Regions from separate parts of the Streptomyces sp. NPDC058632 genome, predicted to be linked through region 2. Evidence: riboswitches for the same ligand, from Rfam matches in the RefSeq annotation. Region 2 holds a riboswitch; the other holds the start of a gene.
The links. A riboswitch is a leader RNA that binds a small molecule or an ion and turns the genes downstream of it on or off. The one in region 2 is predicted to bind glycine.

Region 1: it holds a riboswitch for glycine, as region 2 does, so the genes downstream of both, gcvT (glycine cleavage system aminomethyltransferase GcvT) here and gcvP (aminomethyl-transferring glycine dehydrogenase) in region 2, are expected to answer to the same signal.

The regions. Positions count from the first base shown of each region.
Region 1 covers NZ_JBHXQZ010000014.1:40,899-55,414, reverse strand. Annotated here, with positions in the region: gene ACFWVE_RS08255 (L-serine ammonia-lyase) at 1-478, opposite strand, end outside; gene glyA (serine hydroxymethyltransferase) at 661-1,920, opposite strand; gene gcvH (glycine cleavage system protein GcvH) at 1,936-2,313, opposite strand; gene gcvT (glycine cleavage system aminomethyltransferase GcvT) at 2,454-3,632, opposite strand; glycine riboswitch at 3,792-3,891, opposite strand; gene ACFWVE_RS08235 (AAA family ATPase) at 4,128-4,796, shown strand; gene ACFWVE_RS08230 (enhanced serine sensitivity protein SseB) at 4,927-5,733, shown strand; gene ACFWVE_RS08225 (enhanced serine sensitivity protein SseB C-terminal domain-containing protein) at 5,900-6,643, shown strand; gene ACFWVE_RS08220 (ABC transporter substrate-binding protein) at 7,325-8,995, shown strand; gene ACFWVE_RS08215 (ABC transporter permease) at 9,101-10,105, shown strand; gene ACFWVE_RS08210 (ABC transporter permease) at 10,107-11,066, shown strand; gene ACFWVE_RS08205 (ABC transporter ATP-binding protein) at 11,073-12,074, shown strand; gene ACFWVE_RS08200 (ABC transporter ATP-binding protein) at 12,071-13,324, shown strand; gene ACFWVE_RS08195 (trimeric intracellular cation channel family protein) at 13,623-14,282, shown strand; gene ACFWVE_RS08190 (thioesterase family protein) at 14,337-14,516, shown strand, end outside.
Region 2 covers NZ_JBHXQZ010000073.1:24,014-38,529, forward strand. Annotated here, with positions in the region: gene ACFWVE_RS25115 (SDR family oxidoreductase) at 1-595, opposite strand, end outside; gene ACFWVE_RS25120 (TetR/AcrR family transcriptional regulator) at 735-1,298, shown strand; gene ACFWVE_RS25125 (site-specific recombinase) at 1,481-2,251, opposite strand; gene ACFWVE_RS25130 (molybdopterin-binding protein) at 2,709-3,104, shown strand; gene gcvP (aminomethyl-transferring glycine dehydrogenase) at 3,256-6,141, opposite strand; glycine riboswitch at 6,313-6,409, opposite strand; gene ACFWVE_RS25140 (PRC-barrel domain-containing protein) at 6,530-6,904, shown strand; partial or broken gene ACFWVE_RS25145 (DNA polymerase IV) at 7,124-8,494, opposite strand; gene ACFWVE_RS25150 (MerR family transcriptional regulator) at 8,605-9,291, opposite strand; gene ACFWVE_RS25155 (bifunctional nuclease family protein) at 9,510-9,983, opposite strand; gene ACFWVE_RS25160 (MerR family transcriptional regulator) at 10,072-10,815, opposite strand; gene ACFWVE_RS25165 (FHA domain-containing protein) at 10,862-11,809, opposite strand; gene ACFWVE_RS25170 (DUF881 domain-containing protein) at 11,871-12,821, opposite strand; gene ACFWVE_RS25175 (small basic family protein) at 12,875-13,207, opposite strand; gene ACFWVE_RS25180 (DUF881 domain-containing protein) at 13,204-14,052, opposite strand; gene ACFWVE_RS25185 (sugar phosphate nucleotidyltransferase) at 14,235-14,516, opposite strand, start outside.

The DNA of each region.
Region 1 (14,516 bases), on a different contig from region 2:
CCACCGCCTCCTCGTCGACGACGAAGCCGCCGCCCACCGAGTAGTACGTCTTCGACAGCACCTCGGCGCCGGACGCGTCGTAGGCCCACAGGGTCATGCCGTTCGCGTGGTACGGGAGCGTCTTGCGGCGGTGCAGTACCAGGTCGTCGTCGAAGGAGAACGCGATCTCGTGCTCGCCGAGGAGACGGATCCGGCCGCCGTCCCTGATCTTCTCCACCCGCTCGTCGGCCGTCTCCACGTCCACCGTGCGGGGCGAGGCGCCCTCCAGGCCGAGCAGCACCGCCTTGGGCGTGCCGTGGCCGTGTCCGGTGGCGCCGAGCGAGCCGTACAGCTCCGCGCGGACCGAGGCGACCGAGTCCAGCAGCTCCTCGTTGCGCAGCCGCCGGGCGAACATGCGGGCAGCCCGCATCGGGCCGACCGTGTGCGAGCTGGACGGCCCGATACCGATCGAGAACAGGTCGAAGACCGAGAGGGCCACGGGAGGACTCCTAGGGGTTCGGCGGACGCCGCTGTCCGCCGGGCAGGGGGTGGACCGAAGGTGAGGTCGGAGAGGGATCGGGGAGGGGATGTCGCGTGTGCGGTGCATGGTGCGGGGCACCGCGCTCACTGACCCAGTGTGCGCGGTGCCCCGGACGTCCGTACGAATGAAAGCGTACGAAATTACTGCAGACCGGGATACAGCGGGTGCTTCTCGGCGAGAGCCGTGACCCGCGCCCGGAGCGCCTCGACGTCGTAGGACGGCTTCAGCGCCTCGGCGATCACGTCCGCGACCTCGGCGAAGTCCTCGGCCGTGAAGCCGCGGGTGGCCAGGGCGGGCGTGCCGATCCGCAGACCCGAGGTGACCATCGGGGGGCGCGGGTCGTTCGGGATCGCGTTGCGGTTGACGGTGATGCCGACCTCGTGGAGCCGGTCCTCGGCCTGCTGCCCGTCCAGCTCGGAGTCGCGCAGGTCGACCAGGACCAGGTGCACGTCCGTACCGCCGGACAGCACGTCCACGCCCACGGCCTTGACGTCGTCCCGGACCAGGCGCTCGGCCAGGATGCGGGAGCCCTCCAGGGTGCGGCGCTGGCGGTCCTTGAACTCCTCGGACGCCGCGACCTTGAAGGCGACCGCCTTGGCCGCGACCACGTGCTCCAGCGGGCCGCCCTGCTGGCCGGGGAAGACCGCGGAGTTGATCTTCTTGGCCAGCTCGGCCGTGGAGAGGATCACGCCGCCGCGCGGGCCGCCGAGCGTCTTGTGCGTGGTCGTGGTGACGACGTGGGCGTGCGGGACCGGGTTCGGGTGCAGGCCCGCCGCGACCAGACCGGCGAAGTGCGCCATGTCGACCATCAGGTACGCGCCGACCTCGTCCGCGATCCGGCGGAACTCGGCGAAGTCCAGCTGCCGCGGGTACGCCGACCAGCCGGCGACGATCAGCTTCGGCCTGCTCTCCTTGGCCAGCCGCTCGACCTCGGCCATGTCGACCCGGCCGTCGTCGCCGACGTGGTAGGCGACGACGTCGTAGAGCTTGCCGGAGAAGTTGATCTTCATGCCGTGGGTCAGGTGCCCGCCGTGCGCGAGGTTCAGGCCCATGATCGTGTCACCGGGCTTGAGCAGCGCGAACATCGCGGCGGCGTTGGCCTGCGCGCCCGAGTGCGGCTGCACATTGGCGTGCTCGGCGCCGAACAGCTCCTTGACCCGGTCGATGGCGATCTGCTCGATCACGTCGACGTGCTCGCAGCCGCCGTAGTAGCGGCGGCCGGGGTAGCCCTCGGCGTACTTGTTGGTGAGGACCGTGCCCTGGGCCTCCATCACCGCGACCGGGGCGAAGTTCTCCGAGGCGATCATCTCGAGGGTGGACTGCTGGCGGTGCAGCTCGGCGTCGACCGCGGCGGCGACGTCGGGGTCGAGCTCGTGCAGGGGGGTGTTCAGAAGCGACATGCGGGTACGGCCTCCTCAGCCCTGGACGAAGGCGTCGTACTCGGCGGCGGAGAGCAGGTCGGCCGGCTCCTCGCCGGTCCGCACCCGGAACAGCCAGCCGCCCTCGAAGGGGGCCGAGTTCACCAGCGACGGGTCGTTCACCACGTCCTCGTTGATCTCGGTGACCTCGCCGGTGACCGGGCAGTACAGGTCGCTGACCGACTTGGTCGACTCCAGTTCGCCGCAGGTCTCGCCCGCGGTCACGGTGTCACCGACCTCGGGAAGCTGGACGAACACGACGTCGCCGAGCGCGTTGGCCGCGTGCTCGGTGATGCCGACCGTCGAGACACCGTCCTCGGCGGCCGACAGCCACTCGTGTTCCTTGCTGTAACGCAGCTGCTGGGGGTTGCTCATGACCTGGATTCTCCTGTACGCGGGGGATGTGCTGATGAGTCGGAAACTACGGCAACCTGCGCCGTCGTACGGCACCCGGCGCCGCCGGACGACGACGTGCGAAAGCCCGGAAGGCCGCGCCGGGGTCGTCTACGACGGTGTCACTTCTGCCGCTTGTAGAAGGGCAGTGCCACGACCTCGTACGGCTCGTGGCTGCCGCGGATGTCCACGCCGACGCCCTCCGTGCCCGGCGTCGCGTGCGCCACGTCGACGTACGCCATCGCGATCGGCCGGCCCAGCGTCGGGGAGGGCGCGCCGGAGGTGACCTCGCCGATCACCTCGCCGCCGGCGACCACCGCGTACCCGGCGCGCGGGATCCGGCGGCCCTCGGCGACCAGGCCGACCAGGGCGCGGGGCGGGGCCGCCTCGACGCGGGCGGCGGCCTCGGCCAGGGCGGCGCGGCCCACGAAGTCGCCCTCCTTCTCGAACTTCACCACCCGGCCGAACCCGGCGTCGAACGGCGTCAGGGAGGTGCTCAGCTCGTTGCCGTACAGCGGCATGCCGGCCTCCAGGCGCAGCGTGTCCCGGCAGGACAGCCCGCACGGGACCAGCCCGGCGCCCCCGCCCGCCTCGGTCAGCGCCTGCCACAGCCCGACCGCGTGCTCCGGCTTCACGAACAGCTCGAAGCCGTCCTCGCCGGTGTAACCGGTACGGGCGATCAGCGCGGGGACGCCCGCGACCGTGCCGGGCAGTCCGGCGTAGTACTTCAGGTTGTCGAGGTCGGAGTCGGTCAGGGACTGGAGGATGCCGGGGGACTCGGGGCCCTGCACCGCGAGCAGCGCGTACGCGTCGCGGTCGTCACGGACCTCGGCGTCGAAGCCGGCCGACCGCTCCACCAGCGCGTCCAGCACCACCTGGGCGTTGGAGGCGTTCGCGACCACCATGTAGTGAGGAGAACCGGCGTGAGGGGAACCGGCGTGAGGAGAACCGGCGTGAGGGGAACCGGCCCCGGTGTCCTCGAGCCGGTAGACGATCAGGTCGTCCAGGATGCCGCCGTCCTCGCGGCAGATCATGGTGTAGCGGGCGCGGCCGGGCTTGACGGTCCCGATGTTGCCGACCAGCGCGTGGTCGAGGAACCGGGCCGCCTGCGGGCCGGTGACGGTGATCTCGCCCATGTGGGAGAGGTCGAAGAGGCCGGCCCTCGTGCGCACGGCGTTGTGCTCGTCGCGTTCGGAGCCGTAGCGCAGGGGCATGTCCCAGCCGGCGAAATCGGTCATCGTGGCGCCGAGCGAACGATGCAGGGCGTCCAGTGCGGTCCGGCGGGGTTCGGTACTGCTCATCGGTCGGTCTCCCAGGGCAGGACAGGCGAGGTCGTTCCTCCCCATCTGTCATCGGAACCTGAGAGGTTCGCCATGACCGCCCGCGCAGGGGACGACCACGGTTTGCACCTTGGGTGGAGCCGCCGGAAACACGCGCGGCGGCCCGCTTTTCAGATGTGCCTCGCCCACGCGGTAACGGTGCCTGAGAGATTCAAGGGAGGGACTTGCTCCTTCGGCGCCCCGGCGGCAACGGTGCCGGGGACTCTCCCGCGCGGATTCAAACGGCCGGTATGCAGTTGGCGCCCACATCATTGCACGCATCGCCGGGCCGCGGCAGGGGGAGCCTTCCGAGAGGAAGCGCAGGGTGCTCGGGTGTTCACGGACGGCTGTGACAGGCCTGTATCGGGAAAGGGAAGGAATCCGGAAGCCCTCGGCGTTACCGTCCCTTTACACTCGGCGGGGAGACGGTCCGGTACCTGGCCACAGGGCCGGACCGCCCCCAGGGGAGGACTCACGGTGAACAAGGCCACGGCGTACGCCGCCACCACGGGCGTCGCGCTGCCCGAGCATCAGGCCCCCTCGGCCCGGGAGGCCTGCGCCGCCCTGCCCGCGCCGGCCGTCCGGGACCTGCGCGAGCGCGCCGGCCGCAGCCCGCACGCCCTGCTCTTCGGCCGCCGCGACCTCGTCGTGGTCACCGGACTGCCCGGCAGCGGAAAGTCCACCCTCATGCGGCGCGCGGCGCGCGGCACCCGCATCGACTCGCAGGACACCCGGGACCGCTGGGACCGCGGCATGCCGCGCCTCCTGCCGTACGCGGTCTACCGGCCCCTGGTCCGCCTCGCCCACTACACCGGACTGCGGCGCGCCCTGCGCACCGGCGAGGGCGTCGTCGTCCACGACTGCGGCACACAGGCCTGGGTGCGCCGCTGGCTGGCCCGCGAGGCCCGCCGCCGGGGCGCGGTCCTGCATCTGCTGCTGCTCGACGTCCCCCCGGAGCAGGCCCTGGACGGCCAGCGCGAGCGCGGCCGCGGGGTCTCCCGGTACGCCTTCCGGCGCCACCGCACCGCCATCGACCGGCTGCTGACGTCCGTGACGCGCGGCGACCTGCCCGCGGGCTGCGGCTCGGCGGTCCTGGCCGACCGCGACGCGGCGGACGCGCTGCACCGCATCGAGTTCGCGGACTGATCACGGGCCGCCGGCTCCACGGGGCCGTCGGCTCCACGGGGCCGCCGGCCGGTGGACGGGCCGCGCGCCGGGGTGCGGCAGCGGTTAGCCTTTCCAGCCACAGCAGTGGTCCCAGGCAGGCGGTAGGCAGATGGACTTCCCGGCGGGCTTCTCCGCGGACTTCCCGGCACAGACTCACCCCCACCCGCACGGCGGATGGCCCGGCAACGAGCTGGAGGAGGTGCTCTCCACCTCCCTCGGCGTCCCCTCGGCCGACGGCCGGATCATCGAGGTGCTGGGCCGCAGCCATCTGTGGATACCGCTGCCCAACGGCGGCGGACCGGACAGCGGCCCGCTGGACCTGCCCACGACGGAGATCGACGGCCAGGCGTACGTACCGGTCTTCAGCTCCGAGGAACAGTTCCGTCAGGTCGTCGGCACCCACATGTCGTTCACCGTCGCGCCCGCGGTGGAGTTCGCGCGCGGTCTGCCGCCGCAGGCCGGGATCGCCGTGAACCCCGGGGGAGTGGTCGGCCTCCCGCTGCCGCCTCCCGCCGTCGCCGCCCTGTGCCGCGCCGGACGCGGCCCGCTGGACGGCCCCGCGAGCGGCGGCCGGGTCAAGCTGTTCGAACCCGACTGGCAGGACGACCCGGTGGACTTCCTCGCCGCCGCCTCCGCGGAGTTCGACGCCCTCGGCGTCGTGACCACCGCCCGCCGCTGCCTCGCCGAGATCGAGACGGCCGACCCGGTGCTGTTCGTCGGCGTCGAACTGGCCCCCGCCGGACTGTCCCGGACCGAGGGCGACCTGCGGGCCGCGCCGACGGACGCGCTGGGCCGCGCACTGGGCCGCGAGCCGGTGAGGTGGCCCGTCAACCTCGTCCTCCTGGACGTGGCCCAGGACCCGGTCGGCCAGTGGATGCGCGACCGCGTCCGCCCCTTCTACCAGGGACAGCGGTGAGAAGGCCGCAGCGCTGCCGGAGACCGGTCGCCGACCGGCGGAGCTCCCCGGCGCCGGGAGGCGCTTAAGCTAGGTTCATCGGCTCGGGCGAGGGCGTTGTACGGGTGGCACGGAGGGGCGATACAAAGTGAGCGCTGGCACCGCGGCGGCCGGGCAGGTCGAGCACATGCTGCGCCAGGTGACACCCGGGCGTTACGACGCCTATGAGGCGTTGCTGCGCGCGCTCGCGACCCCCTCCTCCGGTCACGTCTGGATGCTGCTGTGGCACGGCCAGGCCGGCTCCCCGGACGCCCAGTACGGGAACATGGAGGTCGACGGCTTCGGCTACGCGCCCTGCGTCACCTCCGCCCAGGAGCTGTCCGCCAGCGGCTGGAACCGGTCCTACGAGGTCGTCGACGGCATCGACGCCGCCCGTACCCTCTACCCCGACCGCTACGGACTCTGGCTCAATCCGCACGCCCCCGGCGGCGGCCTCGGCATCCCCTGGCTCGATCTGCGCCGGCTCGCCACCGGGCTGGACCGCCAGCCCGCCGGACCCCTGCGGCTGTCCGAACCCGCCATCGCGATCCCGCAGTTCTACGCCCTGCTCGCGCAGAACGCGCACCGCACCCCCGCCGTCCGCTCGCTGCGCCGCGCCTGGGTGCAGCCGTCGCTCGGCGCCCCGTATCTCGCCGTCGGCCTGGACGTGTACGACACGTCGCCGCCGGCCGTGGACGCGGTGCGCGCGATGATGCAGCAGTCCCTCGGCGCGGTCCCGGACGGGCTCCCCGTGTCGACCGTCGCGATGTCCGACGAACACGACCCGGTCACGATGTGGCTGCGGGCCAACGCCCGCCCGTTCTACGACCGCGAGGCGCACGGCGCCGCTGCGCCTCCCGCCGCGGGCTCCGGCTACCCGCCCGCGCGTTAGGGCCCGACCGGCGGATCGTGCCAAAGACGCGGGGGCCGGCACGCCCTCCCTGGAGCTCTTCGAGCGGAGGGAGCCCCCAGCGGAGTTGCCGTCGGTCGCCGGCTCCCCCGCTCTCGACTGCGCTCGAGTGGGGCCCCATCGCGTCGACGCCCTCCTCCGCCTTGCGGCTGAACGCACCAGCCCCCGCTCGGCCCAGCGGGAGAGATACCGCCAGTCACCTCCGACTTGATCCGCCGGACAGGCCCTGGCGCTGACCGGGGCGTATGCGCGAGAGGCCGGTCCGGAAGGACTCGACCGCACCCTCTGTGCTGACTCAGCGTGACGGTGTCCGCGGAATGGACACACGGGCAGGCGAGGAGTACCGGCTCCGCCCCCGGGTGCTGATTTCGCGTCAGATTTTCGGCCATGTGCGCTCAGCTATGACCGGTCGACCGCCTGTCACCTGCGGTTTCACCCGTTCTTCACGCTGCCCGACGCCCTCTTCGAGGTTGCTGACGAGTTGTCAGATGTGTCTGAACGGTTAATTCATGACGAGGGGACGCCTGAACCGTCCCTTATGTCAACTGTTCAGATCTCAGGTGGGTATCACCGCTATCCGGACTGTTCTCGACTCGCTGTGAACATCTGTAGTGTTCGGCCGGTCAAGATGCATCCACATAGCGGACCCGGAGTGGCCCCAATATGCGCATACCCAAGTCCCGAGTCGCTCGGGCGATCACGGCCGCGGTGGCGGTCGGTCTGATCGCCACGGGCTGCTCCAGCGAACGGGACACTGACAACAAGAGCGACGGCGAGAAGGACACCTTCGTCTTCGCCGGTGCCGGTGACCCGGGCTCCCTCGATCCTGCCCTGGCGAGCGACGGTGAAACCTTCCGCGTGACGCGGCAGGCCTTCGAGGCGCTTCTGGAGCACGAGTCGGGCGGCAGCGAGCTCGTCGGCGGTCTCGCCGAGAAGTGGTCGAGCAACGACGAGGGCACCGTCTGGACCTTCGACCTCCGCAAGGGCGTGAAGTTCCACGACGGCGAGGCGTTCAACGCCGCGGCCGTCTGCGCCAACTACGACCACTGGTTCAACTGGACGGGCACCTACCAGTCCAGCGCGGTCTCGTACTACTGGCAGTCCATCATGGGCGGCTTCGCGAAGAACGAGGACAAGGAAACGCCCGAGGCGAACTACAAGTCCTGCACCGCGAAGGACGACAACACCGCCGTCATCGAGGTCAAGAAGCCTTCCGCCAACCTCCCCGGCGGCTTCTCCCTCCAGGCCCTGGCGATCCACTCGCCGAAGGCCCTCGAGGAGTACAAGAAGCAGGACGCCTCCGCCAAGGGCGACGCCATCACGTACCCCGAGTACAGCCAGAAGGCCGGCACGGTCGCCGGTACCGGCCCGTACAAGATCACGAAGTGGAACAAGGGCAACAAGGAAGTCTCCCTTGAGCGCTTCGACGGCTACTGGGGCGACAAGGCCAAGATCAAGAACCTGGTCTTCCGCACCATCGACACCGAAGAGGGCCGCCGTCAGGCGCTCCAGGCCGGTGACATCGACGGCTACGACCTCGTCGCTCCGGCCGACGTCAAGACCCTCGAGGACCAGGGTTACGGCGTCCCGACCCGTGGCGTCTTCAACCTCTTCTACGTGGGCATGAGCCAGGAGGCCAACCCCGCGCTCAAGAAGAAGGAAGTCCGCCAGGCCATCGCGCAGTCGATCGACCGGGAGAACCTGGTCAAGACCCAGCTGCCCGAGGGCGGCAAGGTCGCCGACCAGTTCATGCCCGACACGATCGAGGGCTACTCCAAGGACGTCAAGCAGTACCCGTACGACACGGCCGCTGCCAAGAAGCTCCTCAAGAAGGCCGGCCAGGAGAAGCTGAAGGTCGACTTCTGCTACCCGACCGAGGTCACCCGCCCGTACATGCCTGCCCCGCAGGACCTGTTCGAGCTGATGAAGGCCGACCTGGAGAAGTCCGGCATCACCGTCACGCCGAAGGCGATGAAGTGGGCCCCGGACTACCTGGACGCCACCGAGGCAGGCTCCTGCGACCTGCACATGCTCGGCTGGACCGGTGACTTCAACGACGGCTTCAACTTCATCGGCACCTGGTTCGCCGGGTACGACAAGCAGTGGGGCTTCAAGGACAAGAAGGTCTTCGACGCCGTGAACGCCGGCTCCAAGCTCGGCAACCACGAGGAGCGCGTGGCCGCGTACACGAAGGCCAACGAGGTCATCATGGACTACCTGCCCGGTGTCCCGGTCTCGTCCTCCCCGCCGGCCATCGCCTTCGCCAAGAACGTGAACCCGCCGAACGTCTCCCCGCTGACGCAGGAAGTCTTCGCCGAGACCTCGTTCAAGTAGGCGAGCAGTAGTCACCCAAGCACAAGGAGTCCGCCCGGCCGTCGCAACTCGGCGGCCGGGCGGGTCCGTTCATGTCACACATCACGTAAGAAAGGGGCATGCGGGGTGCTGCGTCTCGTCGTACGAAGACTGCTCCAGCTCATACCCACGCTGCTCGGCCTGTCGGTTCTGCTCTTCCTGTGGCTCGACCGGCTGCCCGGCGGACCCGCCTCAGCGATCCTGGGGGAAAAGGCCACCGAGGCCGAAGTGGCGCGCATCAACCGTGCGCTCGGGCTGGACCAGCCCGTCTACGTCCAGTACTGGCGCTTCCTCAAGCGCATCGCCGAACTCGACCTGGGTACCAGCACCCAGACCGGACAGCCGGTGTGGGACGAGTTCGTCCTGCGCTTCCCCGCGACGGTGGAGCTGGCCCTCCTGGGGATCCTCATCGCCGTAGCCGTCGGCATCCCGCTCGGCTACCTTGCCGCCCGCCACCGCGGCGGCTGGCTCGACGTCACCGCGGTCTCCGGATCGCTCGTCGGCATCTGTATCCCGGTCTTCTTCCTGGCCCTGATCCTCAAGCAGATCTTTGCCGTCGAGCTCGGGATCTTCCCCAGCTACGGACGTCAGGACACCGGCATCAACGCCACGAGCGTGACCGGATTCGCCGTCCTGGACGGCGTACTCACCGGGGAACTCGACGCCGCCTGGGACGCGATCATGCACCTGATCCTGCCCGCCGTCGCCCTGGCCTCCATCCCGCTCGCCGTCATCGTGCGCATGACCCGCGCCAGCGTCCTCGAGGTGCAGGACGAGGACTACGTCCGCACCGCCGAGGCCAAGGGCCTCAAGCGGAGCGTCGTGCGCAGCCGCCACGTGCTGCGCAACGCGATGCTCCCCGTGGTGACCGCGGTCGGCCTGCTCACCGGTTCCCTGCTGTCCGGCGCCGTCCTGACCGAGTCCGTGTTCTCCTTCGGCGGCATCGGTTCCTTCATCCGGACCGCGATCGACGGCCGCGACTATCCCGTGCTCGTCGGGTTCATCATGTTCATCGCGCTGGTGTATGTCCTGATCAACCTGCTGGTGGACGTGGCGTACAGCCTCATCGACCCGAGAGTGCGGGTGTACTGACGTGAGTGTCGCCACCAAGACCGAAAAGATTCAGCGGCTCGCGGAACTGACCGCGACCAAGGAGACCGGCACCGGCGCCAGCCTGTGGCGTGAGGCATTCCGCCGTCTCAAGCGCAGCAAGATGGCGATCATCGGCGCGGTCGTCATCTCCCTGTTCATCCTCCTCGCGATCGTCGGGCCCTACCTCGCGCCGTACGCCGCGACCGCCCAGACCTGGCGGGGCGAGGTCTTCCCCAACCGGGGCGAGTTCGTCGGCCCGCGCGGCGAGAACTGGTTCGGACTCGACCACCTCGGCCGGGACATGTTCTCCCGCATGCTGATCGGCGCCCGCCAGACGCTGCTCGTCGGCGTCGTCGCCACGCTGATCGGCCTGATCATCGGCTTCCTGATCGGCGGCCTCTCCGGAGCCGCCGCCACCCTCGGCGGCGACACCGGGCGACGCATCGACTCCGTCATCATGCGCCTCATCGACATGATGCTGGCGATGCCCTCGCTGCTGCTCGCCGTGTCCATCGCCGCCGTCATGGGCCAGTCACTGACCACCGTGATGATCGCCGTGGGCGTCGTCCAGATTCCGGTGTTCGCCCGGCTGCTGCGCGGCTCCATGCTGGCGCAGGGCGGCGCGGACTACGTGCTCGCGGCCAAGTCCCTGGGCGTGCGCAAGCGGCGCATCGTGGTCTCGCAGATCATCCCCAACTCGCTCAGCCCGGTGATCGTGCAGGCCACGCTCTCCCTGGCCACCGCGATCATCGAGGCGGCCGCCCTGTCCTACCTGGGTCTGGGCAACCCCGACCCGGCCATCCCCGAGTGGGGTGTCATGCTCACCCAGGCGCAGCGCTTCTTCGACAACGCGCCCTTGATGGCGGTCTACCCCGCTGTCGGCATCATCATCACCGCCCTCGGCTTCACCCTCCTCGGCGAGGCCATGCGGGAAGCCCTCGACCCGAAGCTGAGGGGCTGAACCACCATGTCTCTGCTCACTGTCGACGAACTGACCGTCACCTTCGGCGGCCGCGGCCGCAAGGAGTCCCGGGCGGTCGACGGCGTCTCCTTCGAGGTCGACCAGGGCCAGGTCGTGGGCCTGGTCGGCGAGTCCGGCTGCGGGAAGTCCGTCACCTCCCTGGCCCTGATGGGCCTGCTGCCCCACAAGGGCGTCACGGTCGGTGGCCGTGCCGAATTCGACGGTACGGACCTGTTCACCATGAACCCGTCCGCCCGCCGCGACCTGCGCGGCAGCAGGATGGCGATGATCTTCCAGGACCCGCTGTCCTCGCTCAACCCGGTCGTGCCGATCGGCGTGCAGGTCACCGAGATCCTGGAGCGCCACCGCGGGATGAAGGGGGAGGCCGCCCGCAAGGAGGCCGTCCACCTGCTGGACCGGGTCGGCATCCCCGACCCGACCCGGCGGCTCAAGGAGTACCCGCACCAGCTCTCCGGCGGTATGCGCCAGCGCGCGCTGATCGCCATGGCGGTGGCCTGCGCCCCCAGCCTGCTCATCGCCGACGAGCCCACCACGGCCCTCGACGTGACGATCCAGGCCCAGATCCTGGAACTGCTCAAGGAACTCGTGGACCAGGAGGGCACCGCCCTGCTGATGATCACCCACGACCTCGGGGTGGTCGCCGGCCTCTGCGACGAGGTCAACGTGCTCTACGCGGGCAAGGCCGTGGAGTCGGCCGGGCGCCGTGAGCTGTTCGCCCACCCGACCCACCCCTACGCGCACGGACTGCTGGGCTCCATCCCGCGCCTGGACGCTCCCCGGGGCGAGGCCCTCAGGCCCATCCGCGGCTCCATCAACGACCGCATCGCCTGGGCCGACGGCTGTGCCTTCGCGCCCCGCTGCGACCGGTACGAGATGGGCTGCCTGACCGGCACCCCGCAGCTCACCGAGCCGCGCGCCGCCGGTCACCAGGTGCGGTGCGTCAACCCCGTACTCGACGACGCGAAGGCCGAGGAGGTCCCCGCATGAGCCTGCTCGAACTGGACGGCGTCAAGGTCCACTTCCCCATCAAGAAGGGCGTGCTGTTCGACCGTACGGTCGGGCACGTCTACGCCGTGGACGGGGTGTCCCTGAAGGTCGAGGCCGGCGAGACCTACGGTCTGGTCGGCGAGTCCGGCTGCGGCAAGACCACCCTCGGGCGGTCGGTGCTGCGGCTCGTGGACATCACCGAGGGGTCGGTCGTCCTCGACGGCACCGACCTGGCGAAGCTGCCCGGCGAGGAGATGCGCCGCTTCCGGCGCCGGCTCCAGATGGTCTTCCAGGACCCGCTGGGCTCGCTCAACCCCCGGCAGAACATCGAGTCGATCCTGTCCGAGGGCATGGTCGCCCACGGCATCGGCAAGAACCAGGAGGAGCGCCGGGAGAAGATCAAGGCGATCCTGGAACGCGTCGGCCTGCCCTCCAACGCGCTGGCCCGCTACCCGCACGAGTTCTCCGGCGGCCAGCGCCAGCGCATCGGCATCGCCCGCGCGCTGGTCCTCGAACCGGACGTGATCATCTGCGACGAGCCGGTCTCCGCGCTCGACGTGTCGATCCAGGCCCAGGTCGTCAACCTCCTGGAGGAACTCCAGGAGGAACTCGGCCTGACCTACCTGGTGATCGCCCACGACCTCGCGGTCGTCCGGCACATCTCCGACGTGATCGGCGTGATGTACCTGGGCTCGCTGGTCGAGGAGGCACCGAGCGACACGCTCTACGCCGAGCCCAAGCACCCGTACACCAAGGCCCTGATGTCGGCCGTGCCGGTGCCGGACCCGGAGGTGGAGGACCGCCGCGAGCGCATCCTGCTCACCGGCGACCTGCCCTCCCCGGCGAACCCGCCCGCCGGCTGCCGCTTCCACACCCGCTGCCCCTGGGCCCAGGCCGAGAAGTGCGCGACCGAACGGCCGGAACTGCGGGACATCGGCGGCGGCCACCGGGTGGCCTGCCACTACACCGCCGAGATCGCGTCGGGAGAGCTGACGCGGACCCGGCCGACGGGCATCGAGGCCGTCACGAAGACCGAGGACGCGCTGGTGGAGCGGACCGAGGGCGAAGCGGAGGTTCCCGCCGCGCTCCTGCCGGCCGACTCGACGACCAAGCCGGACGCCGCGGTGGTCAAGGAGAAGGTACCCGCAGTGGTCGAGGTCCCGAGTGACCCGACGGCCGATGCCGTCGCGAAGGGCCACGACACCACGGGGCCGGACGCGTCCGGCAAGGGTTCGGCCGGGACCGGCTGACGGACCGCCGTGCTTCTCGGATTCCCGGAGCACCGGACGGAGCAGAACCCTCCGGTGGTCCGGGAACCCTCCGGGTCACCGCCCGGTGCCCGCCCGGATCGGTTCGCGCCTTCGCGGCCGGCCCGGCGGTCATCGGACGACCGGACCGCGGGTCTGATCCAGCGGCGATCGGCCGGGGAAGCGTCTGCCCCGCGGAGGCCTCGGCCGGCCCCGCTGATCGATCCACGGACAGCACGTTCGTCTCGCCCCTCGCCTTGCTTTGTAAGGCGAGGGGTTCTTGCTGAGTAAGAATGTGCGGGTGCTTCAGCAACTCTTCAGCCCGTCCCTCCTGCACGCGCTCGACCTGATCGGCATCTTCGTCTTCGCGATCTCGGGCGCCCTGCTGGCCGTGCGCAAGAACCTCGACGTCTTCGGCATCGCCGTACTCGCGGAGGTCACCGCCCTCGGCGGCGGTCTCTTCCGTGACGTGGTCATCGGGGCGGTGCCGCCCGCCGCCTTCACGGACCTGGGGTACTTCGTCACCCCGCTGTTCGCCGTGGTGCTGGTCTTCTTCCTCCACCCGCACGTGGAGCGCATCCAGAACGCCGTCAACTTCTTCGACGCCGCCGGGCTCGGTCTGTTCTGTGTCGTCGGCACCGTCAAGGCGTACGACTACGGGCTCGGCCTGACCGCCTCCGCCTGCATGGGCCTCGCCACCGCGGTGGGCGGCGGTGTGCTGCGGGACGTGCTCGCCAACGAGGTGCCCTCGCTGCTGCGCTGGGACCGCGACCTGTACGCGGTACCGGCCCTCGTCGGCGCCACCATGGTCGCCCTGTGCATCCGGTTCGACACGCTGAACGCGCTCACCAGCACCCTCGCCGTGATCACGGCGTTCGCGCTGCGGCTGCTGGCACTGCGGTACCACTGGCGGGCGCCCCGCGCGTGGCAGCGGCGCTCGACGGTCCGGGAGGAGGAGTAGGAGGAGGAGAGTCCAAAGCTACCGCTTAGTAGGTAACTCTTGTACTGTTCAGCCATGCCAGAAGCAGCCTCTGCCCCGGCCACCCGGGCCCTCATCGGCGACAGTGAGTTCGACCGCGACACCGCGGTCACGCCCCGCGAACCGGGCGTCTACGACACCGATCTCTCCGCCGGCTGGACGATCATCAGCGCCGTCAACGGCGGATACCTGCTGGCCGTCCTGGGCCGCGCCCTC
Region 2 (14,516 bases):
TCGCGCGCATGGCGTCCCGGCCGCTCTGGGGCACTCCCAGCTTGTCGAACAGTGGGGTGTCGGTGGCCCCGGGGCTCACGGCGTTGACGCGAATTCCGCGCGGAGCCAGTTCGAGCGCGAGCGAGGGCAGCATCGCCAACAGCGCGCCGCGTGTCGCCGCCCCCACTGTGGCGCCAGGGCTGCCGCGACGGGATCCGATGCCCACGGTCAGGACGATCGAGCTGCCGTCGTTCATGAGGGGAAGGGCTTTTTGGAGGGTGAAGTACTGGCCCTTGAAGTTGAGGTCGGCGTGCTCGTCGAACGATTTCTCCGTCACATCGGCTACCGGTGCCGGACGGAATATCCCGGCGTTGAGGAAGAGCAGGTCCAGTGACCCGAACCGCGCCGACACCGCTGACATCAGAGCGTCGGTGTCGGAGAGCACGCGCGCATCGGATCGGACGACGAGCACGTTGTCGGGGAGCTCGGACCGTGCCCGTGCGAGGGAATCAGGATTCTGTCCGGTGACCGCGACCTGGTAGCCGCGGGCGTGCAGCAGCTCGGCCGTCGCTCTACCGATCCCGGTCGTCCCCCCGGTGATGAGCGCTGTAGGCATGGCAGACCTTTCGTCGCTGAAGCAGTGGGCGAGACCACTTCACAATCGGGGAACTCCCCGGTTGTCTCACCGTACACTGAACCGGGGACATCCCCAATTCGCTCCCGAGCCTCATCCGACACTCACGATCGCGAAGGTCATGACACCTCCACGCAGCACCCTGCGCGCCGACGCGCAGCGCAACCGCGAGCAGCTGATCGTCACGGCCGCCGAAGCCTTCGCCTCCGGACGCGCGATCTCGCTGGATGCGATCGCCAAGCGCGCGGGAGTAGGGAACGCCACCCTGTACCGGCACTTCCCCACCCGAGAGGATCTGGTCGAAGAGGTCTACCGGGACCAGATCCGCCCCTTGCGCGAAGACGCGCGCACCCTGCTGGCTACCGAGCCGCCCGCACAGGCCCTCCACGCGTGGATGCTCCGATTCGCCGACTGGGCCGGCGAACGACGCGGCATCTGCGAGGCCCTGGTCGCCATGAGCGCTTCCGGCCGCTTCGGCACCGGACCGGTCTGTGACGAGGTCCAGCAGGTCCTGGCGATGGTGCTCAAGGCCGGCGCCACAGCAGGAGAACTGCGCAGCGACATCGACCCGACCGACGTAGGCGGCATCCTCGCCGGTTTGCTTTCCGTAGCCGGCGCACCCGAGCAGCGCCCCCAACTAAACCGCATGCTGGACGTCGTCGTCGACGGACTCAGGCCCCGCTAAGCGATACGCCAGCGGTTCGGCGAGGCGTCGGCCTATGCCGGACGACATGGCTGCTGCCGCGGCGGTCGTGGTACCCCAGACCTTGGTGAGGACCCACGGGATGGTCGCCTGCGTTCGGCTCGTCCCCCGCACCGCGACGACGCCCGAAACGGCTCGTCAGGTGCTCCTGCCGTCCTGGCCGCTCAAGAGCCTGGCCGTTCTCCTGGGGCGGGGGCTTGATTCTCGGCTCGGCTGGTGACGAACAGCGGCCCGCGTTTGCGGCCGGCGATGAGGCGCGGCAGCAGCTGGGCGGTGCCGGACTGCCAGTGGATCCACTCCGTCGCCCCACCCTTTGCGATGATCTTCCCGCGCTTGTCCGCCGGACACAGGTCCTCGCCGTTCAGGCACAGCACCTCATCGGCGCGGGCTGCCGATTCGTAGAGCATCCTCCAGAACGTCTTCTCCCGCAGGGAGACGTCCAGGCACCACAGGGAGGTGATCTGGTTCTCGGCCAGGGCCTTGGTGCGGTCCGGCGGCGCCGGCCGCCGCTCGATGCCGGTCGTCGCATCGCCTTCGATCCATCCCTGCCTCTGCCACCAGCCGATCGCCCTGCGCGCGATGGACAGCTCCCGGTTGACGGTGCCGGCGTCCATTTCGTCCGCCCGCGCGGCGGCCGGCTCGGCCGGCACCTCCGGCAGCGCCGGGTCGTCGATCGCGGCGAGGGGGAAGACGGGCGGCTTCGCTCCTCGGCGGGCCGGGCCGGTCGGCGCGGGCTCGCCGGCGAGCATCCATCCCCACGTCGTCAGCGAGATCCGGTAGATCCGCGCGGAGGACTTCGCGATGCCCGCGCCGGTGAGGTACCGCTCGACCGCCGCGGTGTACGACGCGGGCGGGGCGGACAGGGGTACCACCCGGGCGCGCGGCATCCAGAGCGCGCTCCCGCTCCCGGGTTCGGTCACTGGTTCGATCGTCACGCCCGCTCCGCCCTCCCGACGCTGCCGCAGTAAATGCGTACACCTCGCCCCGGCGGGCGAAACGGCCCGCCGCAGGTCGCGATGATCGCGATAGAGGTCCGCCGCAGTGAATCCGGTATTTACCGCAGCACCACCCTGGCGGGCCGTCAGGTGACAGAAGTCTGATAAGCCGACCTCGAAGCGGAACCGGCGCTATCGCCAACCGCTGTACCGCCGCCTCTCGCGCCAGATCCAGCTCCGAACGTCACACAGCGCTACACGTCCGTTCGCCGTAGTCATACGAGAACAGGGCCGTGCAGTCGGAGCCGGCCCACGGCCCGGGCAGTCCGACGGGGTTGCCGGAGAGCTGGTCGGTGGACTTGGATCCGACGAACCTGACGCTCGGAGGGCGCCGGGGCCGCTCCCTCTCATCGCCCCCGCCCCGTCCGGCTCCACCGCCCGCCCTATCGTGATCGGCATGCAGTCCTACACGATCGGCCAGGCAGCGCGTCTGCTCGGCGTCAGCCCGGACACCGCCCGCCGTTGGGCGGACGCGGGCCGGGTCACCACCCACCGCGACGAAGGCGGACGGCGGCTCATCGACGGGCAGGACCTGGCGGCGTTCTCGGTCGACCTCGCGAAGGCCGGCGCGACCGAGGAGGGCACGCCGTACACCTCGACGCGCAACGCCTTTCCCGGCATCGTCACCGCGATCAAGCTCGGAGACGTGGCCGCCCAGGTCGAGATCCAGGCAGGCCCGCACCGGCTGGTCTCGCTGCTGACCCGCGAGGCCGTCGAGGAACTGGGGCTGGAGGTCGGCATGGAGGCCACAGCCCGAGTGAAGTCGACAAACGTCCATATCGACCGCGTCTGACACGCGGGAGCAGTCCCGGTCCCACCCAGACCCTGCTCTGACCCCACAGGGCAGGTCGGAGGTACGGCGAAGGGCCCCGCCCGGCCACCTGGCCGAAACAGGGCCCTTCCACTCCCCGGTAGGGGGTTCTCCCGCAGGTTCTCCCGCCGCGTCAGTCCTCGTACGCCTCGAGCGGCGGGCAGGAGCACACCAGGTTGCGGTCGCCGAAGGCCTGGTCGACACGGCGGACCGGCGGCCAGTACTTGTCTGCGGTGCTCACGCCGGTCGGGAAGACGGCTTCCTGACGGCTGTACGCGTGCTCCCACTCCCCGCCGAGCGCGGCGGCGGTGTGCGGGGCGTTGCGCAGGGGGTTGTCGTCCGCGGGCCACTCACCGGAGCCGACCTTTTCTATCTCCGCGCGAATCGCGATCATCGTCTCGCAGAACCGGTCGAGTTCGGCCAGGTCCTCGGACTCGGTCGGCTCGATCATCAGCGTCCCGGCCACGGGGAACGACATCGTCGGCGCGTGGAAGCCGTAGTCGATCAGCCGCTTGGCCACGTCGTCCACGCTCACGCCGGTCGCCTTGGTCAGGGGTCGCAGGTCGATGATGCACTCGTGCGCGACCAGCCCGCCGGGACCGGTGTACAGCACCGGGTAGTGCGGCTCGAGGCGCTTGGCGATGTAGTTGGCGCTGAGTACCGCCACCTGGGTGGCCCGCTTGAGCCCCTCGCCGCCCATCAGCCGGACGTACGCCCACGAGATGGGGAGGATACCCGCGGAGCCCCACGGTGCCGCCGAGATGGGCCCGATCCCGGTCTCCGGCCCGGCCTCGGGCTGCAGCGGGTGGCTGGGCAGGTACGGCGCCAAGTGCGCCCGCACGCCGACCGGGCCGACGCCGGGACCGCCGCCGCCGTGCGGGATGCAGAAGGTCTTGTGCAGGTTCAGGTGCGAGACGTCCCCGCCGAAGTGTCCGGGCTTGGCCAGCCCGACCAGCGCGTTGAGGTTCGCGCCGTCCACGTACACCTGGCCGCCGGCCTCGTGCACGGCCGCGCAGATGTCGGCGACATGCTCCTCGAACACACCGTGCGTGGAGGGATAGGTGATCATCAGCACCGACAGCTCGTCGCGGTACCGCTCGATCTTCGCGCGCAGGTCGTCGACATCGACCTCGCCGTCCTCGGCGGTCTTCACGACGACGACCTTCATACCGGCCATGACGGCGCTGGCGGCGTTGGTTCCGTGCGCGGAGGACGGGATGAGACAGACGGTGCGCTGCTCGTCACCGTTGGCCCGGTGGTAGCCGCGTACGGCGAGCAGCCCGGCCAGTTCGCCCTGGGAGCCCGCGTTGGGCTGGAGGCTCACCCTGTCGTAGCCGGTGACCTCCGCGAGCCGGTCCTCCAGCTCGTGGATGAGGGTGAGGTAACCCTCGGCCTGTCCGGCCGGCGCGAAGGGATGCAGCTGCCCGAACTCGGGCCAGGTGATGGGCTCCATCTCCGCGGTCGCGTTGAGCTTCATGGTGCAGGAGCCCAGCGGGATCATCCCGCGGTCCAGCGCGTAGTCGCGGTCGGCGAGCCTGCGCAGGTAGCGCAGCATCGCGGTCTCGGAGCGGTGCTGGTGGAAGACGGGGTGCGTCAGGTACTCGTCGGTGCGCAGCAGGGCGCCGGGGAGGGTGTTCCGCGCGGCCGCGTCCAGGGACTCGACGTCACCCTCGACGCCGAAGGCGCTCCACACGGCGGCGAGCCGGTCGCGCGTGGTGGTCTCGTCGCAGGCGATCGAGACGAGGTCGGCGTCGACGAGGTGCAGGTTGACGCCGTTGTCCCGGGCGGCGGCCACGACCTCGGCGGCCCGCCCCGGGACCCGTACGGTCAGCGTGTCGAAGTAGGCGCCGTGGACGATCTCCACGCCACCGGCCCGCAGCCCTTCGGCGAGGACCGTCGCGTAGCGGTGGGTGCGCCACGCGATGGTCCGCAGCCCCTCGGGGCCGTGGTACACGGCGTACATGCCGGCCATGACGGCGAGCAGCACCTGGGCGGTACAGATGTTGCTGGTGGCCTTCTCACGGCGGATGTGCTGTTCACGGGTCTGGAGGGCGAGCCGGTAGGCCTTGTGCCCGTCCGCGTCGACGGAGACACCGACGAGCCGGCCGGGCAGACTGCGCGCCATCTTCTCCTGTACGGCCATGTATCCGGCGTGCGGTCCGCCGAAGCCCATCGGCACGCCGAAGCGCTGCGTCGTGCCGACGGCGATGTCCGCGCCGAGTTCGCCGGGGGACGTCAGGAGCGTGAGGGCGAGCAGATCGGCGGCAACGGTGACGAGCGCGCCCAGCTCGTGCGCCTGGTCGATCACCGGCTTGATGTCGCGCACGGCACCGGAGGCGCCCGGGTACTGGATCAGCACGCCGTTGATCTCCCGCTCGGCCACCTCGGCGGGGATGCCCTCGCCCAGGTCGGCGACAACGACCTCGACACCGGCCGGCTCGGCCCGGGTCTCGATGACGGCGACGGTCTGCGGCAGCGCGTCCGCGTCGACCAGGAACAGGCCCTTCTTGTTCTTGCCCATGCGCCGCGACAGCGCCATCGCCTCGGCGGCAGCGGTGCCCTCGTCGAGCAGGGAGGCCCCGGAGGTCGGCAGGCCGGTGAGCTCGGCGACCACGGTCTGGAAGTTCAGCAGCGCCTCGAGCCGCCCCTGCGAGATCTCCGGCTGGTACGGCGTGTACGCCGTGTACCAGGCGGGGTTCTCCATCACGTTCCGCAGGATGACGGGCGGCGTGAAGGTCCCGTAGTACCCCAGCCCGATCATGGAGCCGAGCACCTCGTTGCGGTCGGCCAGCGATCGCAGTTCGGCCAGCACTTCGGGCTCGGTCCGGGCACCCGGCAGGTCCAGCGCGTCGGCGTTCTTGATCACATCCGGGACCGCGGCGGCCGTCAGCTCGTCGAGCGAGCCGTAACCGACCTGCGCGAGCATCTTGGCGCGGGCCTCGTGGTCGGGGCCGATGTGACGCTGCTCGAAGGGTGTTCCCTGTTCGAGCTCGGAAAGGGGGGTGCGATGGGTGGTCATGTGCGGAGGCCTCCTGGTCTGACGACCTTCGAGGGGCACCATGACGGGTGCCCGGACGGCCTCCCCCTCTGTCATCTCAACCTGAGAGTTTCACCAACCGCCCGGGGCAGCCGGCTTTCACCGTCGGTGAGAGCGGAAGCCGTCGACACCCGCTCTGCTTTCCAGAGTGACCTCGTCCATGCGGTACGTGGGCCTGAGAGATTCCGGGGAGGATTTGCTCCTTCGGCGCCCTCCGATGGTGCCTGGAGGACTCTCCCGCACGGGGTCAGCAGCCGCTGCCAGCGTACCAGCGAGGGCGGGAGCCGGAGGTTCGAGTGGCCGTCGGGCCGATTCTGCCGTTTTGTAGTGCTGACGAGTGATGTGCGCAATTGCGACCAGTGGAGGGCCCGTGCAGACCGACATCGATCCGCGCAACCTGATCGGCCGCAAGGCGTTCGACCGCAACGGCACCCGGATCGGCACGATCGACGAGGTGTATCTCGACGACGCCACCGGCGTGCCGGAGTGGGCGGCGATACGCACCGGTCTGTTCAGCCGGGACGCCTTCGTCCCCCTGGAGCCGAGCGAGCTGATCGACGGCGGCCTCCACATCCCCTTCGAACGCGCCCTGATCAAGGACGCCCCCGACTTCGGCGTGGGCCGTCATCTCTCCCCGGAGCAGGAACTCCAGCTCTACCACCACTACGGCCTGGACATCGCCGCCCCTCCTCCGCTCCCGGACCACGACTTCGGCAAACTCGCAGGCAGCGACGACTCCGCCTGACGTCCTCCGTCCCCCCATGTGCCGTTGCTGTCCCGCCGTCCGGCCTCTGAGGGCACAGCCCGCACGGTCCTCGTCCCTGTTCCACCTCCAGGGCAGCCCCGTGCCCTACCCTCCCGAGGGCCCTGGATCCGAGACACCCGCCGCTCCCGCACCAGCCGCCGCCTCTTGGCTGCCCCGGGCCTCCCGGCCGCCCTCACCGTCCCGGCCCTCCTTGCCGCTCGGGCCGTCCGCGCTCTCCCTGTCGTCCCCAGGTCTTCGCTCCAGCAACGGCAGCGGGTCCACGGGGTGCAGGGCAGGGTCGTCGGTCCGGAAGGTCCGCACCCGCCCCGGCGCCGACCCGGGCGTCTCGAACCGCACGGTGACCCGCCCCAGGCCGCTGCCCTGGACCCACCCGTGGCCGTACTCACGGTGCCGTACGTCGTGCCCGGCCGGCCAGCGCCGTTCGGCGCCCGCCTGCTGCCGTTCCGAGGGCGCGGCCGCCTCCGCCCCCTCGCCCAGCAGCTCCTTCTCCCTCTCCCCCGCCGCCTGCGCGAACAGGTCCTCCTGCGTGTAGTCCGCGAGCCCGCTGACCCCCACGCCCAGCAGCCGCACACCGCCCGTCGTGTCGACCGAGTCCAACAGCCGCGCCGCCGCCTCGCGCACCACCGCCGGATCGTCCGTGGGCCCCCGCAGGGTCTCGGAGCGGGTGAGCGTCGAGAAGTCGTACCGGCGCACCTTCAGCACGATGGTCCGACCCGACAGTCCCGCCGCCCTCAGCCGGCGCACACAGCGGTCGGCGAGGCGCTGGACCTCCACCCCGACCCGCACCCGGTCGTGGATGTCCACGTCGTAGGTGTCCTCGACCGACACCGACTTCGTCTCCCGCTCGGCCACCACGGATCGTTCGTCCCGCGCCAGGGACATGGCGTGCAGGGCGTGTCCGTGCGCCTTGCCGAGCAGACGTACCAGTTCGGCCTCCCCTGCCTCGGCAAGTTCCCCGACCGTGTGGATCCCGGCACGCCGCAGGTGGTCACCGGTGGCCGGACCGACACCCGGCAGAGTCCGGACCGACAGCGGCGCCAGCAGGGCCCGCTCGGTCCCGGGCTCGATCAGCACCAGGCCGTCCGGCTTGGCCTGCTCCGAGGCGATCTTCGCCAGCATCTTGGAGGCCGCCAGGCCCACCGATCCGGTGAGCCCCGTGACCGCCCGGATGTCCGCGCGCAGCTTCGCCCCGGCCAGCCGCGCGGACCGTTCGTCCCAGGCCGCCCCGCCGGCCTCCAGATCCACGAACGCCTCGTCGAGGCTCAACGGCTCCACCAGCGGTGACAGCGCCCGCAGCAGCCCCATCACCTGGTCGCTGATCGACCGGTACAACGCGAAGCGGGGCACCAGATACGCCGCGTTCGGCGCGAGCCGCCGCGCCTGCGCCATGGGCAGCGCGGAATGGACCCCGAAGAGCCGGGCCTCGTACGAGGCGGTGGCGACCACACCGCGCGGTCCGAGCCCGCCCACGACCACGGCCTTCCCGCGCAGGCTCGGCTTGGACGCCTGCTCCACCGAGGCGAAGAAGGCATCCATGTCGAGGTGCAGGACGGTGGGCGCGGATCTCACATCCCCGATGCTGCCCTACGCCACTGACAACGCCCCACCCCGCCTGCCGCCGGCCGTCCCCACCGCACGGACAGCGCAGTCGGGGCGGACCACTCGTGCGGCGCAGCGGCTCATACGGCGCGGTTGCGCCGTCTTGCCAGCTCGTCCGCCGGGTTGGGGCCGATCAGTGTCTCTCCGGTGTCGATACGCTCCCCGTGCAGCTGCGAGAGCGCGCTCTCGACGTCCCGCCACACCACTCCCACGGCGATCCCGAAGATTCCCTGGCCGCCCTGGAGCAGGGCATGGACCTCATCGGGTGTGGAGCACTCGTAGACCGTGGCGCCGTCGCTCATCAGCGTCATGCGCTCCAGGTCGTGGAAGCCCCCCTCCCGCAGATGCCGGACGGTGGTCCGGATGTTCTGCAGCGAGACACCGGTGTCCAGGAACCGCTTGACGATCTTCAGGACGACAACGTCCCGGAAGCTGTACAGCCGCTGTGTCCCCGAGCCATGGGCGGGCCGCACACTGGGCTCGACCAGTCCCGTGCGGGCCCAGTAGTCCAGTTGCCGGTAGGTGATGCCGGCGGCCGCGCAGGCCGTGGGGCCGCGGTAGCCGATCTCCTCGGACGCCATGGACGTCGTCGCCCCTCCACTGCTCGGCACGGCCGCCGGTCGCTGCGGAGCAGGATCGGCCGAGCTGCCGTGATGGGCATACGCCCCGCTCGCGCGGAGCTGAGAGCCTGGGGGAGGGTACGGACCGCTCGCCCCGAGACCATGTCCGGGAGCACCCCCAGCCGTACCGTCGCCGGTGCTTCTCACGCCGACCTCCGTCCTTGACCTGCCTCCTCGACGGTAGGCAGTCACCAAGGGTGCGTCAACGATCGCCACACTCGGCACGCCGAGTGATAATCACCCTAAGAGTGGTTTCCCGTGCCCCGCCGCGGGGAAAGGCTAGCCGAATGCCCTCCGTGCGGGCCGGGTGAGGCTCTCACGCACCGCGGCTCCGAGCGGCATTCCGGCGGAACGGCCGGCGCCTCTCACTGGCTGCTGGAGCCGAAATCCTCCGGCGAGATCTGGTCGAGGAACTCGCGGAACTTCTCCACCTCGTCCTCCTGCTCGTCCGGGATGGCGATCCCCGCGTCGTCGAGCACCGTGTCGCTGCCGTAGATCGGCGTACCGGTACGCAGCGCCAGCGCTATGGCGTCGGACGGCCGGGCACTCACCTCGACACCGCTGGCGAAGACCAGCTCCGCGTAGAAGACCCCCTCACGCAGGTCTGTGATGCGCACTTCCGTGAGCTCCTGGCCGACGGCTTCCAGCACGTCCTTGAAGAGGTCGTGGGTCAGCGGGCGCGCTGGAGCCATGCCCTGCTGGGCGAAGGCGATGGCCGTCGCCTCCCCCGGTCCGATCCAGATGGGGAGGTACCGGTCGCCTCCCACTTCGCGCAGCAGCACGATCGGTTGGTTCGAGGGCATTTCGACCCGGACACCTACGACATCGAGCTCGTTCACACAGCAACCCTAGGCCGTGCCCGGGACGTTTGGGTAGTCGGGCCCGGATCGGGCGGCCGATCCGGCCCTCCGCGCCCCGCACTCGTCCTCATGACAGCCGCACCCCGAGCGCCGAGCTCACCAGCGCGGCGTGGAGCTTCGCCGTGAGGCCCGCGAGCTCCTTCGTGCGCGCCTGTGCGTGCGCCCTGGTCTGCGGGTTGCGGTGACGCTTGAGCGGAGCGACGACCTGGTCGACCAGCCCGGCCTCCCGGTCGGCGGCGGCCTTCATCGCCCTCAGATGCCGCGGCTCGATCCCGAACCGCCCCAGCTCGGTGATGAGGCCGGCGACGGTGACCGCCTCGGCGTCGTAGACCTCGTCCTCGACCGGCGCGAGCAGCCCGTACGACTCCCACTCCGCGAGCTGACGCTGGTCGACGCCGGCCGCCGCCAGCAACTGCGCCCGCCCGATCCGGGCCGCTGTGGCGGGCGGGTCGGCAAACGGCTCGGGGCCCGCTTCCCCGTCCTTCTGCCGGGACAGCGCGGGAAGCGGGACGGCCTCGCCGCGCTCCATGGCGTCCAGGTGCTCGCGGATCACCTTGAGCGGCAGATAGTGGTCCCGCTGCATCCTCAGGACATGGCCGAGACGCTCCAGGTCCCCGGCGCTGAACTTGCGGTACCCCGAGGGGGTCCGCTGCGGCTCGATGAGCCCCTCCGACTCCAGGAAACGGATCTTGGAGATGGTGACTTCGGGGAATTCCTCGCGCAGCACGTTCAGCACTGTGCCGATGCTCATCAGTCCAGTTTCCGCGGCGGCGGTACCGTGCCCGGCACCGCCGCTCGGTGTATGAAGCATGGACCTTCCCTGGGGTCAGGGTGCCCCGGACGGAGTCCGGGGAGGGTCAGTAGCCCCGCTGGCTCGCGTAGAAGACCAGCCGGTACTTGCCGATCTGCACCTCGTCACCGTTCGACAGACCGACCTGGTCGATCCGCTCGCGGTTGACGTACGTGCCGTTCAGGCTGCCCACGTCGGCCACCGTGAACGAACCGTCCTGGCTGCGGCGGAACTCCACGTGCCGACGGGAGACCGTCACGTCGTCCAGGAAGATGTCGCTCTGCGGGTGGCGGCCGGCCGTGGTCAGATCGCCGTCCAGCAGGAAACGGCTGCCCGAGTTCGGCCCGCGGCGCACCACCAGGAGCGCGGAACCCATCGGCAGCGCGTCGACGGCCGCCTGCGCCTCCGGGGACAGCGCCGGGACCTGCGTCTGGCCGGTGACCTCGGCGTCGTACGCCTCGAGACCGGAGATGGAGATGGTGGACGTCGTCTCGGAGGGACGCTCCGGGACGGCTCCGGGCCTGAGCGGGGCGCCGCAGTTCGAACAGAAGCGGCTGTTCTCCGCGTTGCGGTTACCGCATCTCGTACACACCAAGGCCGACATGGACGGATCCTCCTGCCCACCGGGGGCCCGGGACGGGTACGGGGCGGAGAACCCTCCACCTGTACCTGAGGCCGACGGTTGCCCGAAACCTATGCCGCTCGACTGCGCAGGGTCAACCGACGGCGCGCCCTGGCCTCCCGCGACGTCCTCGCCGGGAGCTCCGGCCTGATCCCGGTACAGCGGACGCGACGCCTCCGCGTCGGGCTGTGCGCGATGACGAGCGGTCGCATTGCCGCGGCCTTCTCGCGCGCTCTTGCCGAACAACTTCCCAAACAACTTCACGGGCGATTCCCCTTGACCGAAACAGACCCGCCCGTGGGGCAGGACGAACCCTGACTGAACACACTGGCCGACCCGGACATCCTCACAACGTCCGTATCCACCAGACAGTTTCCACCACGCACCACCCATTCGGTGCGCCGACCCCCCGCAACCTCTTGCCCTTGCCGGTCGCCCTCCATGCACCCCCGGTTCACTGCGAGGACGACCGAGCGTAGCCAGGCTGCTTCGCCGGTCGCAAGGCATCCACGACGATCTTGGTCGACCTCTCCACCGAGGCGGTGGCCTGTTCCTTCTCGAGAGTCTGCACCACTCCTCCAGGGATGTTGAGCGCCGGCTCGAGGTCCTGCGGCTTGCCGATGACCTTGAAACGATAGGGCGCGGTGATCTTGTTCCCGTCGACGCTCACTCCGTCACCGGAATCCGACAGGTAGGTGCCCGCCACGACCCGTATGCCGTTCACCTGAATGGCCTCGGCGCCCGCCGCGCGCAGTTCCTGGACCGCGTCGAGCAGCATGTTCGACTCGACCATCCCCTTCGGGTCCTCGACGACCAACGTGATGCCGGGACCCTGTGCGGCCACCGTGCCCGCCAGAATGCCGAGTTGGCGTTCCCTCTCCAGCGTCTGCCGACGAGCCTCCTCGGCCTGGTCCGAGCTGTTCTCGAGCTCGTCGCGCTGCTCCTCGAGTCCCTGCTTCTCGTCCTCAAGACGCTCTGTGCGGTCGTCGAGTTCATCGAGGATGCGGACGAGATCCTCCTGGCGGGCACCACGCAGGGCACTGTCGCCCTCGCTGTTCGAGGCCACCTGGACGGCCAGGCCGAAGCCCAGGCCGAACAGCAGGAGAGCGACGACGAGTTGGGCCCGGGTGATCCGAGGCGGCCACAGGCTGTTCACCAGCCGCTGCCGTCCGGACAGACCGGATCCGTGCCGTTCCGGCGGCTCCGCCCCCTCCGTGGAGGCGGACTCCGCGGCCCTGCTCACGCCTACGGGCACCTCGTCGGGCAGTTCCTTCCGGAGCCCTCCGCCGGATGCCGCAGCGGGACGCGGCGCGGGAGCAGGGCGCGGTGCCGAGGCGGGGTGGGACCGGGACGCCCGGTGGGCTCCGGTGGCCGCGCGGGGTCCGGCCTGCGGCTCGGGCGTCATCCTGCCGTCCTGACGGGGTTGCTCGTGCTCGTGGTCCTGATCGCTCATCGGTCTCACGCCCGGAACACGTGCCGGCGGATCGCCGCGGCGTTGGAGAAGATCCGGATGCCGAGGACGACCACCACACCCGTGGACAGCTGGGCACCTACACCCAACTCGTCACCGAGGAAGACGATCAGCGCGGCGACGACCACGTTCGACAGGAACGACACCACGAAGACCTTGTCGTCGAAGATGCCGTCGAGCATGGCCCGCAGCCCGCCGAAGACGGCGTCGAGCGCCGCCACGACGGCGATCGGCAGGTACGGCTCGACGACCGCCGGGACCTCGGGCCTGACCAACAGGCCGGCCACGACTCCCACGACGAGGCCCAGTACGGCGATCACGATGTGCCTTCCTCAGGTGCGTTATCGGTTATCGGTTGTGCGGTTCGTACGATCACACTCGGTGCGGCGGGCAGCCGGAGGTCGTCCTCCACCGAGAGAGCGGTACGGATGCCGTAGTTCTCCTGCAGGGCATGCAGGTACAGCCCGTCCGAGCTGTTCTGGAACCGGCTGCTCAGCTCCTGGCCGTCCCCCACGGCGAAGACCGTGTACGGCGGTACCAGCGGCCTGTTGTCGACCAGTATCGCGTCCCCCGCGGCCCTGATCGCAGAAAGAGCGGTCAGCCTCTGCCCGTTGATGGAGATCGCCTCGGCGCCGGACTCCCACAGGCCGTTGACCACGCGCTGCATGTCCCGGTCGCGGACCCGCCCGGTGTCGGAGAACCCTGTGGTCGACCGGGCGTCGCCGTCCCCGCCGGTGCTCGTGTCCTTGGCGTCGTTCACCACGAGCTTCACGCCGGGGCCGTGCACCGCGACGGCGCCCGCCAGGATGCCCACCACATCGGTGCGGTCGCTCTCACCGCTCTGCCTGAGCGCCTCGCGCTGCCGCGCGCTCACGTCGGCACGGAGGGCGTCGACGCCGTCCTCGAGTTTGTCCGCCGCCTCGGTCTCCCGGTCGATCCTCTCGATCAGCTCCTCGCGCTCCTTGGCGACGACGGGAGCCTCCACTCTGGCCTGCGCGGCTCCGACGGTCACCACCAGGGCCGTGAGCACCAGACCGCCGGCGAGCCCCAGTTTCGCCCTGAGGGTCTTCGGCATACCTCCGTCACCATCGGCCTGCTTCCGCGCGGCAGCCTCGGCGTATCCCTCGTCGAGGCTGTGGTCCATCACGTTGGTGATCAACGACATGGACGCGTCCGGACGCGGTAGCCGCTGGGGTGCGCTCCGAACAGGGGGTTGCTGCGGCATGCCGCACATCGTCGCATGCCGCGGTCGCTACCTCCGAACGGGCCCACAGGCGTGCCGGACAGGCCCCGTTGGGGACGCCTGTCCGGCACACACCCGTACCGCTCGTCCGACGCTCCTTCCGGCTACCGTCCGGCGCTGTCCACGACCGATGCCCACTCGTCGAGCAGAGCCTGGGCAGAGGCGTCGTCGGGGCCCTCGGCCCACAGGTGGGTGACCGCCTCGGCCGGATCGGGCAGCACCATCACCCAGCGGCCGTCGGTCTCCACCACACGCACCCCGTCGGTGGTGTCCACGAAGCGGTCGCCGGCCTCCTCGACGACCCGCCGCATCACGAGCCCCTTGACCGCCCACGGGGTCGCCAGGTCACGCTTGATCACGTGTGCACGTGGGATGCGCGCATCGAT